One region of the Streptosporangium sp. NBC_01755 genome, then DNA from elsewhere that is predicted to be linked to it. Evidence: riboswitches for the same ligand, from Rfam matches in the RefSeq annotation. Region 1 holds a riboswitch; the other holds the start of a gene.
The links. A riboswitch is a leader RNA that binds a small molecule or an ion and turns the genes downstream of it on or off. The one in region 1 is predicted to bind glycine.
Positions count from the first base shown of each region.

Region 2: linked by a shared signal. The riboswitch ahead of gcvP (aminomethyl-transferring glycine dehydrogenase) and the one ahead of gcvT (glycine cleavage system aminomethyltransferase GcvT) in region 1 are both predicted to bind glycine.

Region 1 is NZ_CP109131.1:5,197,719-5,204,720, reverse strand. Features, by position in the region: gene OG884_RS24815 (aldehyde dehydrogenase family protein) at 1-989, shown strand, start outside; gene OG884_RS24810 (3-oxoacyl-ACP reductase) at 995-1,759, shown strand; gene OG884_RS24805 (gamma-glutamyl-gamma-aminobutyrate hydrolase family protein) at 1,879-2,574, shown strand; glycine riboswitch at 2,653-2,751, shown strand; glycine riboswitch at 2,754-2,838, shown strand; gene gcvT (glycine cleavage system aminomethyltransferase GcvT) at 2,879-3,970, shown strand; gene gcvH (glycine cleavage system protein GcvH) at 3,967-4,356, shown strand; gene OG884_RS24790 (L-serine ammonia-lyase) at 4,427-5,803, shown strand; gene OG884_RS24785 (hypothetical protein) at 6,157-7,002, shown strand, end outside.
Region 2 is NZ_CP109131.1:7,200,040-7,207,041, forward strand. Features, by position in the region: gene OG884_RS33245 (mannose-1-phosphate guanyltransferase) at 1-1,179, shown strand, start outside; gene OG884_RS33250 (FHA domain-containing protein) at 1,407-1,919, shown strand; gene ftsR (transcriptional regulator FtsR) at 1,946-2,596, shown strand; gene OG884_RS33260 (bifunctional nuclease family protein) at 2,676-3,146, shown strand; gene OG884_RS33265 (MerR family transcriptional regulator) at 3,291-3,911, shown strand; glycine riboswitch at 3,927-4,018, shown strand; gene gcvP (aminomethyl-transferring glycine dehydrogenase) at 4,199-7,002, shown strand, end outside.

The sequences.
Region 1 (7,002 bases):
TCGTCGGCGTGATCGTGCCATGGAACTTCCCGATGGTCATCATGACCTGGGGGATGGCCCCGGCGCTGGCCGCGGGCAACACCGTGATCGTCAAGCCCGCCGAGTGGACACCGCTGACCGCCCTGCGGGTGGCCGAACTGGCCCTGGCCGCCGGACTGCCCGAGGGGGTCTTCCAGGTCCTGCCCGGCGCCGGAGAGGTCGCGGGCGCCCGGCTGGTCGAGCACCCGGACGTGACGAAGATCGTGTTCACCGGCTCCACCGAGGTGGGCAAGGAGATCGCCGCCGTCTGCGCCGGGCAGGTCAAGCGGCTCACCCTGGAGCTGGGCGGCAAGAGCGCCAACGTGGTCTTCGCCGACGCCGACCTGGAACGGGCGGCGGCGACCGCGCCGTACGCGGTGTTCGACAACGCGGGCCAGGACTGCTGCGCGCGCTCCCGGATCCTGGTCGAGCGCTCGGCGTACGACGAGTTCCTGGCCCGGTTCGGCGAGGCCGTGCTGAACGTCCAGGTCGGCGACCCCCGCGACGAGAGCACCGAGATGGGCCCGCTGATCAGCGCCGAGCACCGGGAGCGGGTGGCCTCCTTCGTCACCGAGCCGCCCCATCTGCGGGGCGCTTGCCCGTCGGGGCCGGGGTTCTGGTTCCCGGCGACGGTCCTGACCCCGCGCTCGGCCGACGACCGGGCATTCACCGAGGAGATCTTCGGGCCCGTGGTGTCGGTGCTGCCGTTCGACGACGAGGCGGACGCCGTGCGGATCGCCAACGACACCCCGTACGGCCTGAGCGGGTCCATCTGGACCCGTGACGTCGGCCGGGCGCTCCGGGTGGCCAGGGCCGTCGAGGCGGGCAACCTGAGCGTCAACTCGCATTCGAGCGTCCGCTACTGGACCCCGTTCGGCGGTTTCAAGCAGTCGGGCCTCGGTCGTGAACTGGGACCCGACGCCCTGTCAGCGTTCACCGAGACCAAGAACGTCTTCATTTCCGAGGAGTAGAAGCGATGCTGCGTTTGCAGGACCGGGTGGCCGTCATCACCGGCGCCGGTAGCGGGATCGGCCTGGCCACCGCGCGCCGGTTCGCCGAGGAGGGCGCCCGCGTCGTGTGCGTGGACCTGGACGAGACGACCGGCGCGGCGGCCGCGGCCGAGGTCGGCGGGCTTTTCGTGAAGGCCGACGTGACCAGCGAGGACGACGTCGTCCGAATGTTCCAGACCGCGTTCGACAGCTACGGCAGCGTGGACATCGCGTTCAACAACGCGGGCATCTCACCGCCGGAGGACGACTCGATCCTGGAGACCGGCATCGACGCCTGGCGCCGGGTCCAGGAGGTCAACCTCACCTCCGTCTATCTGTGCTGCAAGCACGCCATCCCGTACATGCGGCGGCAGGGCAAGGGGTCGATCATCAACACCGCGTCGTTCGTGGCGGTGATGGGCTCGGCGACCAGCCAGATCTCCTACACCGCCTCCAAGGGCGGGGTGCTGGCGATGTCGCGCGAGCTGGGCGTGCAGTTCGCCCGCGAGGGCATCCGGGTCAACGCGCTCTGCCCCGGCCCGGTCAACACCCCGCTGCTGCAGGAGCTGTTCGCCAAGGACCCCGAGCGGGCTCGGCGCCGCCTGGTGCACATCCCGATCGGCCGCTTCGCCGAGGCGACCGAGATCGCCGCCGCGGTGGCGTTCCTCGCCTCGGACGACGCGAGCTTCATCACCGGCTCGGAGTTCCTGGTGGACGGCGGCATCTCGGGCGCCTATGTCACGCCGCTCTGAGCGTTCCCCGACTCTGACCGTTCCCCGGCCGGTTTTGCCCAGGCCATACCTCGGCCCCGATAACGTGCCGGGACGTGGGGTGTCACCCCACATCCCGGCGTCCGCGCGAGAAGGAGACCATGTCCCGTCCCGTCATCGGCATCACCTGCTACGTCGAGCCCGCGAGGTTCACGGTCTGGGAGACGAACACCGCGCTCCTGCCGTACGACTACGTCGACCACGTGGCCCGCGCGGGCGGGCAGCCGGTGATCCTGCCGCCCGCGGGTGACCCCGCGGCGCTCGTGAACCGCCTGGACGGGCTGATCCTGGCCGGCGGCGGGGACGTCGGCCCGGAACGGTACGGGCAGGAGCCGCACGAGCGGACCGGCTACGTCCGGCCGTTCCGCGACGACGCCGAACTGGGACTGGTCCGGGCGGCGCTGGAGCGGGACCTGCCCTTCCTCGGCATCTGCAGGGGCATGCAGATCCTGAACGTCGCCCTTGGCGGCGGCCTCCACCAGCACCTGCCCGACGTGGTGGGCCACCAGGGGCACGCCCCGGCCCCCGGCGGCTACGGCAGGATGCCGGTGCGGCTCGCCCCCGGCAGCCTGACCTCGAAGGTCTTCGGAACCGAGACCGTGGACGTGGCCCACTACCACCATCAGGCCGTTGACCTGCTCGCTGATGGCCTGATCGTGACCGGCCACGCCGAGGACGGCACGGTGGAGGCCGTGGAGGTGGAGGATCATCCGTTCGCCCTCGCCGTCCAGTGGCACCCGGAGACCGACGACGAGTCGGCCCTGTTCGAGGCACTGGTCCGGCACGCCCGCCGCTGAGTGATTCGTGAAGGCCGGTGCGCGCCTGGGGATTTCGCTCGGCCGGTGCGGGCGGTTAGGCTGGCCAGCGACACCGATGAACCCCGCGCGGGAGAGTGTCCTGACATCCAGGCCAGGACCCCTGAAGGAGCAAGCCCTCCCCGCGAACCTCTCAAGGCAAAGGACCGTGCGGGTAGGTGCCTCTGGAAAGCAGGTCCCACGACCTCGCCGAAGGTGAAAGTCCGGTAAAACCCGGATGAAACTCTCAGGCACCAATGACAGAGGGGGAGGATGATCTCATCTGTCCCTTGTCTGAGGTGCGAACATGTCCCGACCTACGCCGCTGCGCGGCGTGCACGAGTCCCTCGGCGCGACGCTGACCGACTTCGCGGGCTGGCTGATGCCGCTCCGCTACGGCAGCGAGTCCGCCGAGCACAACGCGGTCCGCCAGGCGGCGGGCCTGTTCGACCTCTCCCACATGGGGGAGATCCTCGTGACCGGCCCGCAGGCCGCCGAGGCCCTCGACTACGCGCTGGTCGGCCACCTCTCCGCGCTGGCACCCGGCCGCGCCCGCTACACGATGATCGTCGACGCCGGGGGCGGCGTGCTGGACGACCTGATCGTCTACCGGCTGGCCCCCGAAGAGTTCATGGTCGTCGCCAACGCCTCCAACTACCCCCGGGTGGCCGCCGAGCTGATCGAGCGCGCCAAGGACTTCGACGCCGCGGTGCAGGACCGCTCCGAGGAGTACGCGCTGGTCGCGGTCCAGGGACCGCGCTCGGTGGAGATCCTGAGCGCCCTCACCGACGCCGACCTGGACGGGCTCGGGTACTACGCGGGCCTGCCCGCCGTCGTGGCCGGACACGAGGCCCTCGTCGCCCGCACCGGATACACCGGCGAGGACGGCTTCGAGCTGTTCGTCGCGGCCTCGGCGGCGGAGTCCCTCTGGTCCGCCCTCATCGAGGCGGGCGCACCGCATGGGCTGATCCCCGCAGGTCTGTCCGCGCGCGACACCCTCCGCCTGGAGGCGGGCATGCCGCTCTACGGCAACGAGCTCTCGGCGGACCTCACTCCGTTCGACGCCGGGCTCGGCCGTGTGGTGAGGTTTGACAAGCCGGGCGACTTCGTCGGCCGGGCCGCCCTCGAACCGTTCAGGGACGTCCCGCCGGCCCGTCGTCTGGTCGGCCTGGTCGGACGCGGCCGCAGGGTGCCCCGGCACGGGTATCCGGTGGTGGTCGCCGGTGACGGCACGGTCGTCGGGGAGGTCACCAGCGGGGCGCCCTCCCAGACACTGGGCAGGCCCATCGCCATGGCCTACGTGGACAGCGGCCTGTCGTCAGGACTGGCCGTCGACATCCGGGGCAGCCGCGAGCCGGTCGAGGTCGTCGAACTGCCTTTCTACAGGAGGAAAAAATGAGCAGCATTCCCGAGAATCTGCACTACACCAAGGAACACGAGTGGATCGGCGGCGTCGACGACGGCCTGACCCTCACCGTGGGCATCACCGCCTACGCCGCCGAAGCGCTGGGCGACGTGGTCTACGTGCAGGTACCCGAGGTCGGCGCGTCGATCGCCACCGGTGACGCCATCGGCGAGGTCGAGTCGACCAAGTCGGTCAGTGACATCTTCGCGCCGGTCACCGGCGAGGTCGTGGAGGTCAACCAGGCGGTCGTGGACGACCCCTCGCTGGTCAACAGCGACTCATACGGTGACGGCTGGCTGTTCCGGGTACGTCTTGAGGGCTCCGCCGACGACCTGCTGTCGCCGGAGGAGTACACCGCGCTCACCTCGGGTGAGTCATAAGTTCGACGCCTCGCGTCACGGTCACGCGCGTCCCCGGGCACGCGTGACCGTCCACGCTGGAAGGATTCAGATGACGATCAGTGTCTTCGATCTCTTCAAGATCGGAATCGGCCCGTCCAGCTCGCACACCGGCGGCCCGATGGCCGCCGCCCACAAGTTCGCCCGGGGCCTGCACCAGGACGGGCTGCTGGAGAAGACCGTCCGGGTGAGCGCCATCCTGTACGGCTCGCTTGGGCTGACCGGCAAGGGCCACGGCAGCGACAAGGCGGTGCTGCTCGGCCTGTCCGGCGAGAAACCCGAGCTGGTCGACGTCGACACGGTCGACGAGCGGCTGGCCGCCATGCGCGAGTCCGGCACCATCTCCCTGTACGGCTCCCACGAGATCCCCTTCGTCGTCGGCGAGGACCTCGTCTTCGAACGCAAGATCTCGCTCCCCGGCCACCCCAACGGCATGCGCTTCACCGCACTGTCGGAGTCCGGCGAGACGCTACGGGAGAAGGTCTACTACTCGGTGGGCGGCGGCTTCGTCGTCGACGAGAACGCCACCGGCGCCGACCGGATCAAACCCGACGACACGGTCCTGCCGTACCCCTTCACCACGGCCGCGGAACTGCTCGCCCAGTGCGCGGAGACCGGGCTGTCGATCTCCGGGCTGATGCTGGAGAACGAGCGGGCGTTCGGCCGCACCGAGGCCGAGATCCGCGCCCAACTGCTCGTCCTGTGGCAGGTCATGAGCGAGTGCGTGCGGCGGGGCATCGGCAAGGAGGGCGTGCTGCCCGGCGGGCTGAAGGTCCGCCGCCGCGCCCACCAGCTCCACCGGCAGCTGCGGAGCGAGCCGGCAGAGAAGGACTCGCTGCAGACGATGGACTGGGTCTCGCTGTTCGCCCTCGCGGTCAACGAGGAGAACGCCGCCGGCGGCCGGATCGTCACCGCGCCCACCAACGGCGCCGCGGGCATCATCCCCGCCGTGCTCACCTACTACGACCGCTTCGTCCGCGAATCCGATGACGAGGGGGTGATCCGCTTCCTGCTGACCGCGGGGGCGATCGGCGTGCTGTTCAAGGAGAACGCCTCCATCTCCGGGGCCGAGGTGGGCTGCCAGGGCGAGGTCGGCTCGGCCTGCTCGATGGCCGCCGCCGGGCTCACCGAGGTGATGGGCGGCACCCCCGAGCAGGTCGAGAACGCCGCCGAGATCGGCATCGAGCACAACCTGGGGCTGACCTGCGACCCGATCGGCGGCCTGGTGCAGATCCCGTGCATCGAGCGCAACGCCGTCGCCTCGATCAAGGCCATCGCCGCGGCCAGGATCGCGCTGCGCGGCGACGGCCGCCACTTCGTCTCGCTGGACAAGGCCATCAAGACGATGCGCGACACCGGCCGGGACATGCTCGACAAGTACAAGGAGACCAGCCGCGGCGGGCTCGCGGTGAACGTCATCGAATGCTGAGCGGGAACGGCCGGGGCCCTGACGGACAGGCTGTCAGGGCGGCCTTCCCGATGCCCGGGGCCGGTGGATCCGCGCTTCCAATGAGGAACGCCCGAGAAACGCCCGAAGGCACCCGAGCTCAGGGACACCCGAGCTCAGGGCACCTGGGCTCAGGGCACCTGAGGAACGTCTGAGGAACACCGCATAAAACTCGATCACCACCAAATTTCGCATCACGTATAGGCCCCTCCTGTCCCGCGCCTATGCTGGGTGGCCATGTCCGCGGGACTTGGGAGGTCGTCGTGGTAACGGGAGCGCATCCGGCGAACCGTTCCTCGCGAGTGCTCCGTTTTCTCGGGTCACACTGGCTCTTCATGGCCGCCCTGCTGGTCGGCGGCGGCCTGCGCGCCCTGGCCGTGCTCGGCTACCGGCCCGCCCTGTGGTTCTGGGCCGACTCCTTCGTCTATCTGAACGCCGGGCTCGACCCCCGCCCCCTGGAGTCCCGCCCCGCGGGCTACTCCCTGTTCCTGTGGATCCTCAAGCCGCTGGCCAGCGTCCAGGCCGTGGTCGTCGTCCAGCACCTGCTCGGGCTGGCCGTCGCGCTCTGCGTCTACCTGCTGCTGCGCAGACTGGGCCGGCTGCCGGGATGGGGCGCGACGCTCGCCACGCTGCCGGTGCTGCTGGACGCCTACCAGATTCAGCTCGAACACCTCGTCATGGCTGACCTGCTCTTCCAGTTCCTCGCGGTGCTGGCGGTCACGCTGCTGCTGTGGCGGCGGCGCCCGGCCGCCTGGGTCGCGGCGCTGGCCGGCCTGCTGCTGGCCGCCGCGACGGTCACCCGTACCATCGGGCTGCCGCTGATCGCCGTGGCACTGGTCTGCCTGGTGATCCGCCGGGCCGGGTGGCGGGCGGTCGTCTCCGCGACCCTGGCCGCCGCGATCGGCCTGGGCGCGTACGCCGCCTGGTTCGAGTCCGAGCACGGCGGCTACGCGCTGACCCGGGGAAACACCTTCCTGTGGGCGCGGACGATGACCTTCGCCGACTGCGCCAGAATCCAGCCGACCGGACCCGAGGCGGCCCTGTGCCCCGTCGAGCCGGTGGGGCAACGCGCGGCACCGCCGGTCTACATCTGGGGCGACGCCTCACCGCTGACCAAGGTCGAGGGCAGCTGGGCCGAGCGCGACGCGCTCGCCGGCGCCTTCGCCACCCAGGCCATCACA
Region 2 (7,002 bases), 2.0 Mb from region 1:
AACGCCAGCGCGATCAACGTGCTCGACCTGGAGGCGTCCCCGCTCCCCGTGGCGCGCTTCCACACCGCCAGGGAGAACGCCGTCGGCGGCATCGCGCTGCGCACCACCCCCGGTGACCCGCAGAGCGTCGACATCGTCTTCATGGACGAGCACGGCGCGGACCTGTCACCGCCGGCCCAGCGCAAGCTGGACCGGGTCTTCTCCCGGCAGGAGTTCCGCCGCGCCTTCCCCGGTGAGATCGCCGAGCTGAGCTTCCCCGCCAGGGCGGTGGAGGACTACACGCACGAACTGCTACGCCTGATCGACATCAGCGGGGTCCGCGACGCCGACATGAAGGTCGTGGTCGACTGCGCGGGAGGCACCTCCTCGCTGGTGCTGCCCAGCCTGCTCGGCCGGGTCGGGGTGGACGTGCTGACCGTCAACAACCGGCTGGACGACGCCTCGCCCACCGAGACCCTCGCCGAGCGCCGCCGCGACCTGCAGCGCCTGTCCGAGCTCGTCAGCTCCTCCAGGGCGGCCTTCGGCGTGCGCTTCGACCCGGTGGGGGAGCGGGTCGCGCTGGTGGACGAGATGGGCCAGCTGATCAGCGAGGAGCGCGCCCTGCTGGTGGTGCTCGACCTGGTCGCGGCCGAGCGCCGCGGCGGCAGGGTGGCACTGCCGGTCACCACCACCCGGGTGGCCGAGCAGGTCTGCAGGTTCCACGGGGTTCAGGCCGAGTGGACGTCCACCGCGATCGACGCGCTCACCGCCTCCGCCAGGGGTCCAGAGATGATCTTTGCGGCCGACGGGCGCGGCGGTTTCATCGTGCCCGAGTTCGGCCCCACGGTGGACGGCCTGGCGGTGTTCCTGCGCCTGCTCGGCCTGGTCGCCAGGACCCGGCTCTCGCTCAGCCAGATCGACGCCAGGATCCCCGAGGCCAAGCTGCTGCGCCGTACCGTGCCGACCCCGTGGGCGGCCAAGGGGGCGGTGATGCGCTCGGTCATCGAGGCCGCCGAGCATCACCGCATCGATACCACCGACGGGGTGCGGGTCGTCGCGGAGGACGGCAGCTGGACCCTGGTGCTGCCCGATCCGACCGAGGCGGTCACCCACCTGTGGGCCGAGGGGTTCGACGTCGACTCCGCGCAGACCCTGATCGAGCGCTGGGCGCGGGTGGTGGAGGAGGCCGCCGGCGGTTGAGGCGGCCTGTGCGACAAATACAGCGCGGCGCCATGGACCAGGGGCAGCGTCCCCTGTAACTTTGTCACCGACCGTACCCGCGGTTCAGCGTCAACCTTGACCTTCGCGCCTCATCGCTGTATGTTGCGGCATTCGCAGTCCGAGAAAACACTTGAGAAGCGAAGAAGCGAGGCGCGCATCACTGAGCACCGTTGCCGCGTCTTCGCGGTAGGAGGCCGAGCCGATCGATGCCGAGCGTCTACTGCACGCAGTGCGGTCATGCCAATCCTGAGGATGCCCGTTTCTGTTCACGATGCGGGTCGCCGCTTACCAGGTCCGACACCCCCGGAGACAGCACATCGACAATCTCCCTCTCCGGGATCGAGGCCTACGAGGCGGAGACCGGTGAGACGCTTCTCGCCGAGCGGCAGGCCGTCGAGCAGTTGCCGGCCGGTAGCGCGTTGCTGGTCGCGATGCGCGGCCCCAACGCCGGCAGCCGGTTCCTGCTCGACAGCGACCTCACCACCGTGGGCCGCCACCCCGAGAGCGACATCTTCCTCGACGACATCACGGTCTCGCGCCGCCACGTGGAGTTCTACCGGCGCGGCGGCGGGGTCTTCACGGTCCGTGACGTCGGTAGCCTGAACGGCACGTACGTCAATCGTGAGCGCATAGAGGAGGTCCCGCTGTACGGCGGGGACGAGGTGCAGATCGGCAAGTTCCGCCTCGTCTTCCTCACCCGCGGTGCCGCTGGAGGATGATGAGCTCGCAGGCCGCTCGTGCGCACATGAGCATCGGGGAGGTGCTCGCTCTCCTGCAGGGCGAGTTCCCCGATGTCAGCATCTCCAAGATTCGCTTCCTGGAGGGCGAGGGGCTGATCGAGCCGGAACGCAGTCCCTCCGGCTACCGCAAGTTCAGCTACGCCGACGTCGAGCGGCTCCGCTACATCCTCAGCGAGCAGCGTGATCGCTACCTGCCGCTGCGCGTGATCAAGGATCATCTGGAGGCGGCCGACCGGGAGGAGCGTCCGGCCGCCCGGCCACGCGCCGTCCCCGACGACGCGCCCCCCGAGGTCCGCCTCACCCGTGAGGAGTTCCTCGCCGCCGCCGAGCTCGACGAGGAGACCCTCACGGAGCTGGAGGACTACGGTCTCCTGGCCGCCGTGGCCCGCTACTACGACGCCGAGGCGCTGATCGTGGCCCGCAGCGTCGGAGCCCTGGCCGCCTTCGGCTTGCGCGCCCGCCACCTGCGGGCGGTCAAGGCCGCCGCGGAACGCGAGGCGGGGCTGGTGGAGCAGGCCGTCGCCCCGCTGCTGCGCCGTCGCGGCCCCGGCGCGATCGACCAGGCAGACGAGACGGCGAGGGAGATTTCCGGCCTGATGCTGGAATTGCACGCCTCACTGTTGCGTTCCGGAGTCCGTGGGGCACTGGGCCGGTGAGAGCCTGACCAGGCACTCGTACCTCTACGGGTGTTACGTTGAACAAACCGGTCGGAATCCAGCGAAGACGGAGCAGCCCGTGTTGCAGATGGAGGTCGTGGGCGTTCGAGTTGAGATGCCCTCCAACCAGCCGATCGTCTTGTTGAAAGAGACGCATGGGGAGCGTTACCTACCTATCTGGATCGGCATGACGGAAGCCACGGCGATCGCCATGGCCCAGGCCGAGGAACCACCACCTCGGCCACTCACCCATGACCTGTTCCGGGACGTGCTCGAAGGACTCGGAGTCAGGTTGAGCACTGTCAACATCGTCGCTTTACGCGATGGCATCTTCTTCGCGGATCTCGTGTTCTCGAACGGGGTCGAGGTGAGCGCGCGGCCTTCCGACTCGATCGCCTTGGCACTTCGTACCGGCGCACGTATCTTCGCGAGTGAGGATGTGGTCCGGGAGGCGGGGGTCATCATCCCCGACGACCAGGAGGACGAGGTGGAGAAGTTCAGGGAGTTCCTTGACACGATCACGCCCGAGGACTTCGGCCGCGCGGGGTAGGAATTTCGGTGCATTTACGCTTCACGACGCGCCGGGTGGGGTCGTTGACTGGACTTGGCCCCAGTCCTACGGTGCAAGTGAAACCCGCGGTCATGCGTAAACCCCCAGATCAGGCCGTGGGATGAGAGAAAGCCGGAGGTCCGCGTGGCGGTCAGCAGCGGCGAGGGTAGAAACGCCGACCAGGATGACCCGGAACGGCGCCAGTCGGCACGTCAGCGCGCGGGTGAAGAGGGTCTGCTGTTCGACGGGCAACCGGTGAAAGTGCCCGCCGACATCGGCTACAGGGGGCCGACGGCCTGTTCGGCGGCCGGAATCACCTACCGGCAACTCGACTACTGGGCGCGCACCGGCCTGGTCGAACCCACCGTGAGAGCGGCCCACGGCTCCGGTTCCCAGCGGCTGTACGGCTTCCGTGACATTCTGGTCCTCAAGGTTGTCAAGCGCCTTCTCGACACCGGCGTCTCCCTTCAGCAGATCCGCATCGCCGTGCAGCACCTGCGGGAGCGGGGTGTCAACGATCTGGCCCAGATCACCCTGATGAGCGACGGGGTGAGCGTCTACGAGTGCACCTCGCCCGACGAGGTCATCGATCTGCTCCAGGGTGGCCAGGGAGTCTTCGGTATCGCGCTGGGACGGGTGTGGCAGGAGGTGGAGGGCTCTCTTGCGGATCTTCCCGGCGAACGCGCGGAGTTGGGCGGGGGCCCTTTAGACGATCATCAGGCCGATGAGTTGGCCCGCCGTCGCCGAGTACGACGAACCGGGTAAACTCGGACTCGCCACTGACCCTGTGCGGGAGAGACCCCGGCACGATCGGGGCGCCGAAGGAGCAACCTCCCCGGAATCTCTCAGGCACCCTGTACCGCACGGACGAGGCAACTCTGGAAAGCAGGCGCGCCCGCCAGGTGCGTCTCACCGACGGTGCAAGCCTCCCGGCAAGGGCAGGTGAAGCTCTCAGGTCGCGACCACGTGATGACAGTCGTGATGACAGAGGGGGAGACCCGGCATACGCCCGCGCCCAGCGCCGGTCTCCACCCCGCCCTGAGAGGCTTCCCATGACCGATCTGCCATCGCTCAGCGAGCTCGTCCCCCCGCCGTTCGCGACCCGTCACATCGGACCCGACGACGCCGGCCAGACCCGCATGCTGGAGGCGGTCGGATTCGCCTCCGTCGCCGATCTGGTCGCGGTGGCCGTGCCCGAGGCGATCCGCTCCTTCACCCGGCTGGGCCTGCCCCCGGCGGCGGGGGAGTCCGAGGCTCTCGCCGAGCTGCGGGTCCTCGCCGGGCGCAACACCGTCCTCACCTCGATGATCGGCCTGGGCTACCACGACACGATCACCCCGGGTGTCATCCGCCGCAACCTCCTGGAGAACCCGGGCTGGTACACCGCGTACACGCCCTACCAGCCGGAGATCTCCCAGGGCCGGCTGGAGGCCCTGATCAACTTCCAGACCGTCGTCTCCGACCTGACCGCCCTCGACGTCGCGGGGGCCTCCCTGCTGGACGAGGCCACCGCCGCGGCCGAGGCGATGACCCTGGCCCGCCGCGCGGGCCGCACCCCGTCGAAGGTGTTCGTGGTCGACGCCGACGCGCTGCCGCAGACCAAGGCGGTGCTGCGCACCCGTGCCGAGCCGCTCGGCATAGAGCTGGTCGAGAGCGACTTCACCGGGGGGCTCCCCGAGTGCTTCGGAGTGCTCGTGCAGTACCCCGGCGCCAGCGGCAGGGTCCGCGACTTCCGCGCCATCGCCGACGCCGCCCACGCACGAGGTGCCCAGGTGGTCGCCGCCGCCGACCTGCTCGCCCTCACCCTCCTGGCCGCGCCGGGCGAGCTCGGCGCCGACATCGCGGTCGGCTCCTCGCAGCGCTTCGGCGTCCCCCTCGGCTTCGGCGGCCCCCACGCCGCCTACATGGCGGTCCGCGAAGGTCTCCAGCGCCAGCTGCCCGGCCGCCTGGTCGGCGTCTCCCAGGACGTCGAGGGGCGTCCCGCCTACCGGCTCGCGCTCCAGACCCGCGAGCAGCACATCCGTCGCGAGAAGGCCACCAGCAACATCTGCACCGCGCAGGTGCTGCTCGCCGTGATCGCCGGCATGTACGCCGTCTACCACGGCCCCGAGGGCCTGCGCAGGATCGGCCGCCGCATCCACCGGTACGCCGTCGTGCTCGCCGAGGGCCTGCGCCAGGGCGGCGTCGAGGTGGTACACGACACCTTCTTCGACACCGTGCTCGCCCACGTGCCCGGGCGTGCCGCCGAGGTCGTCGCCGCGGCCCGGGAGAACGGGGTCAACCTGCGCCTGGTCGACGCCGACCACGTGGGCGTCACCTGCGACGAGAGGACCGAGGTCCTCCACCTGGAGCAGGTCCTGGCCGCCTTCGAGGTCAGCGGCACGGTGCTGGCAGACCTGGACGCCGCCGCGCACGACGCGCTGCCCGGCGCGCTGGCGCGCGTCAGCGACTACCTCACCCACCCGGTCTTCCACAGCCACCGCTCCGAGACGGCCATGCTGCGCTACCTGCGCAGGCTCCAGGACAAGGACATCGCGCTGGACCGCTCGATGATCCCGCTGGGCTCCTGCACCATGAAGCTCAACGCGACCACCGAGATGGAGCCGATCACCTGGCCGGAGTTCGCCGGGCTGCACCCGTACGCGCCCGAGGACCAGGCCGCGGGCTACGTCGAGCTGATCGGGGAACTGGAGCGCTGGCTGGCCGAGGTCACCGGTTACGACGCCGTGTCGATCCAGCCGAACGCCGGCTCCCAGGGCGAGTTCGCCGGTCTCCTGGCGATCCGCGCCTACCACACGGCACGCGGCGAGTCGGGCCGTGACGTCTGCCTGATCCCCTCGTCCGCACACGGTACCAACGCCGCCAGTGCCGTCATGGCGGGCATGCGCGTTGCCGTGGTCGCCTGCGACGACAACGGCAACGTGGACCTCGACGACCTCGTCGCGAAGATCGAAAAGCACCGTGACCGGCTTGCCGCGATCATGGTGACCTACCCGTCCACGCACGGCGTGTACGAGGAGACGATCGTCGACGTCTGCGCGCTGGTGCACGAGGCCGGCGGGCAGGTCTACGTCGACGGCGCCAACCTCAACGCGCTGGTCGGCCTGGCCAGGCCGGGTGAGTTCGGGGCGGACGTCTCCCATCTCAACCTGCACAAGACCTTCTGCATCCCGCACGGCGGCGGCGGCCCCGGTGTCGGCCCGGTCGCGGTCCGCGCCCACCTGGCCGACTACCTGCCCGGCCACCCGCTGCGCGGCGGCTCGGCGGTCGGCCCGGTCTCGGCAGCCCCGTACGGCTCCGCGGGCATCCTGCCCATCTCCTGGGCCTACATCAGGATGATGGGCGCCGACGGGCTGAAGGCGGCCACCGAGCAGGCCATCCTGTCGGCCAATTACCTGGCGCGCAGGCTCGACCCCCACTACCCGGTCCTCTACACCGGCCGCGGCGGCCTCGTCGCCCACGAGTGCATCATCGATCTGCGACAGATCACCAAGGAGACCGGTGTGACGGTCGACGACGTGGCCAAGCGCCTCATCGACTACGGTTTCCACGCGCCGACCATGTCCTTCCCGGTGGCCGGCACGCTGATGATCGAGCCGACCGAGAGCGAGGACCTGGCCGAACTCGACCGGTTCTGCGAGGCGATGATCGCGATTCGCGGTGAGATCGAGAAGGTCGCCTCCGGCGTCTACGACAGGGGCGACAACCCGCTGAGCAACGCCCCGCACACGGCCGGCAGCCTCGTCACCGACGAGTGGGGGCATCCCTACACCCGTACCGAGGCGGCCTACCCGCTGCCCTCGGTGCGCGAGGGCAAGTACTGGTCGCCGGTCCGCCGCATCGACCAGGCCTACGG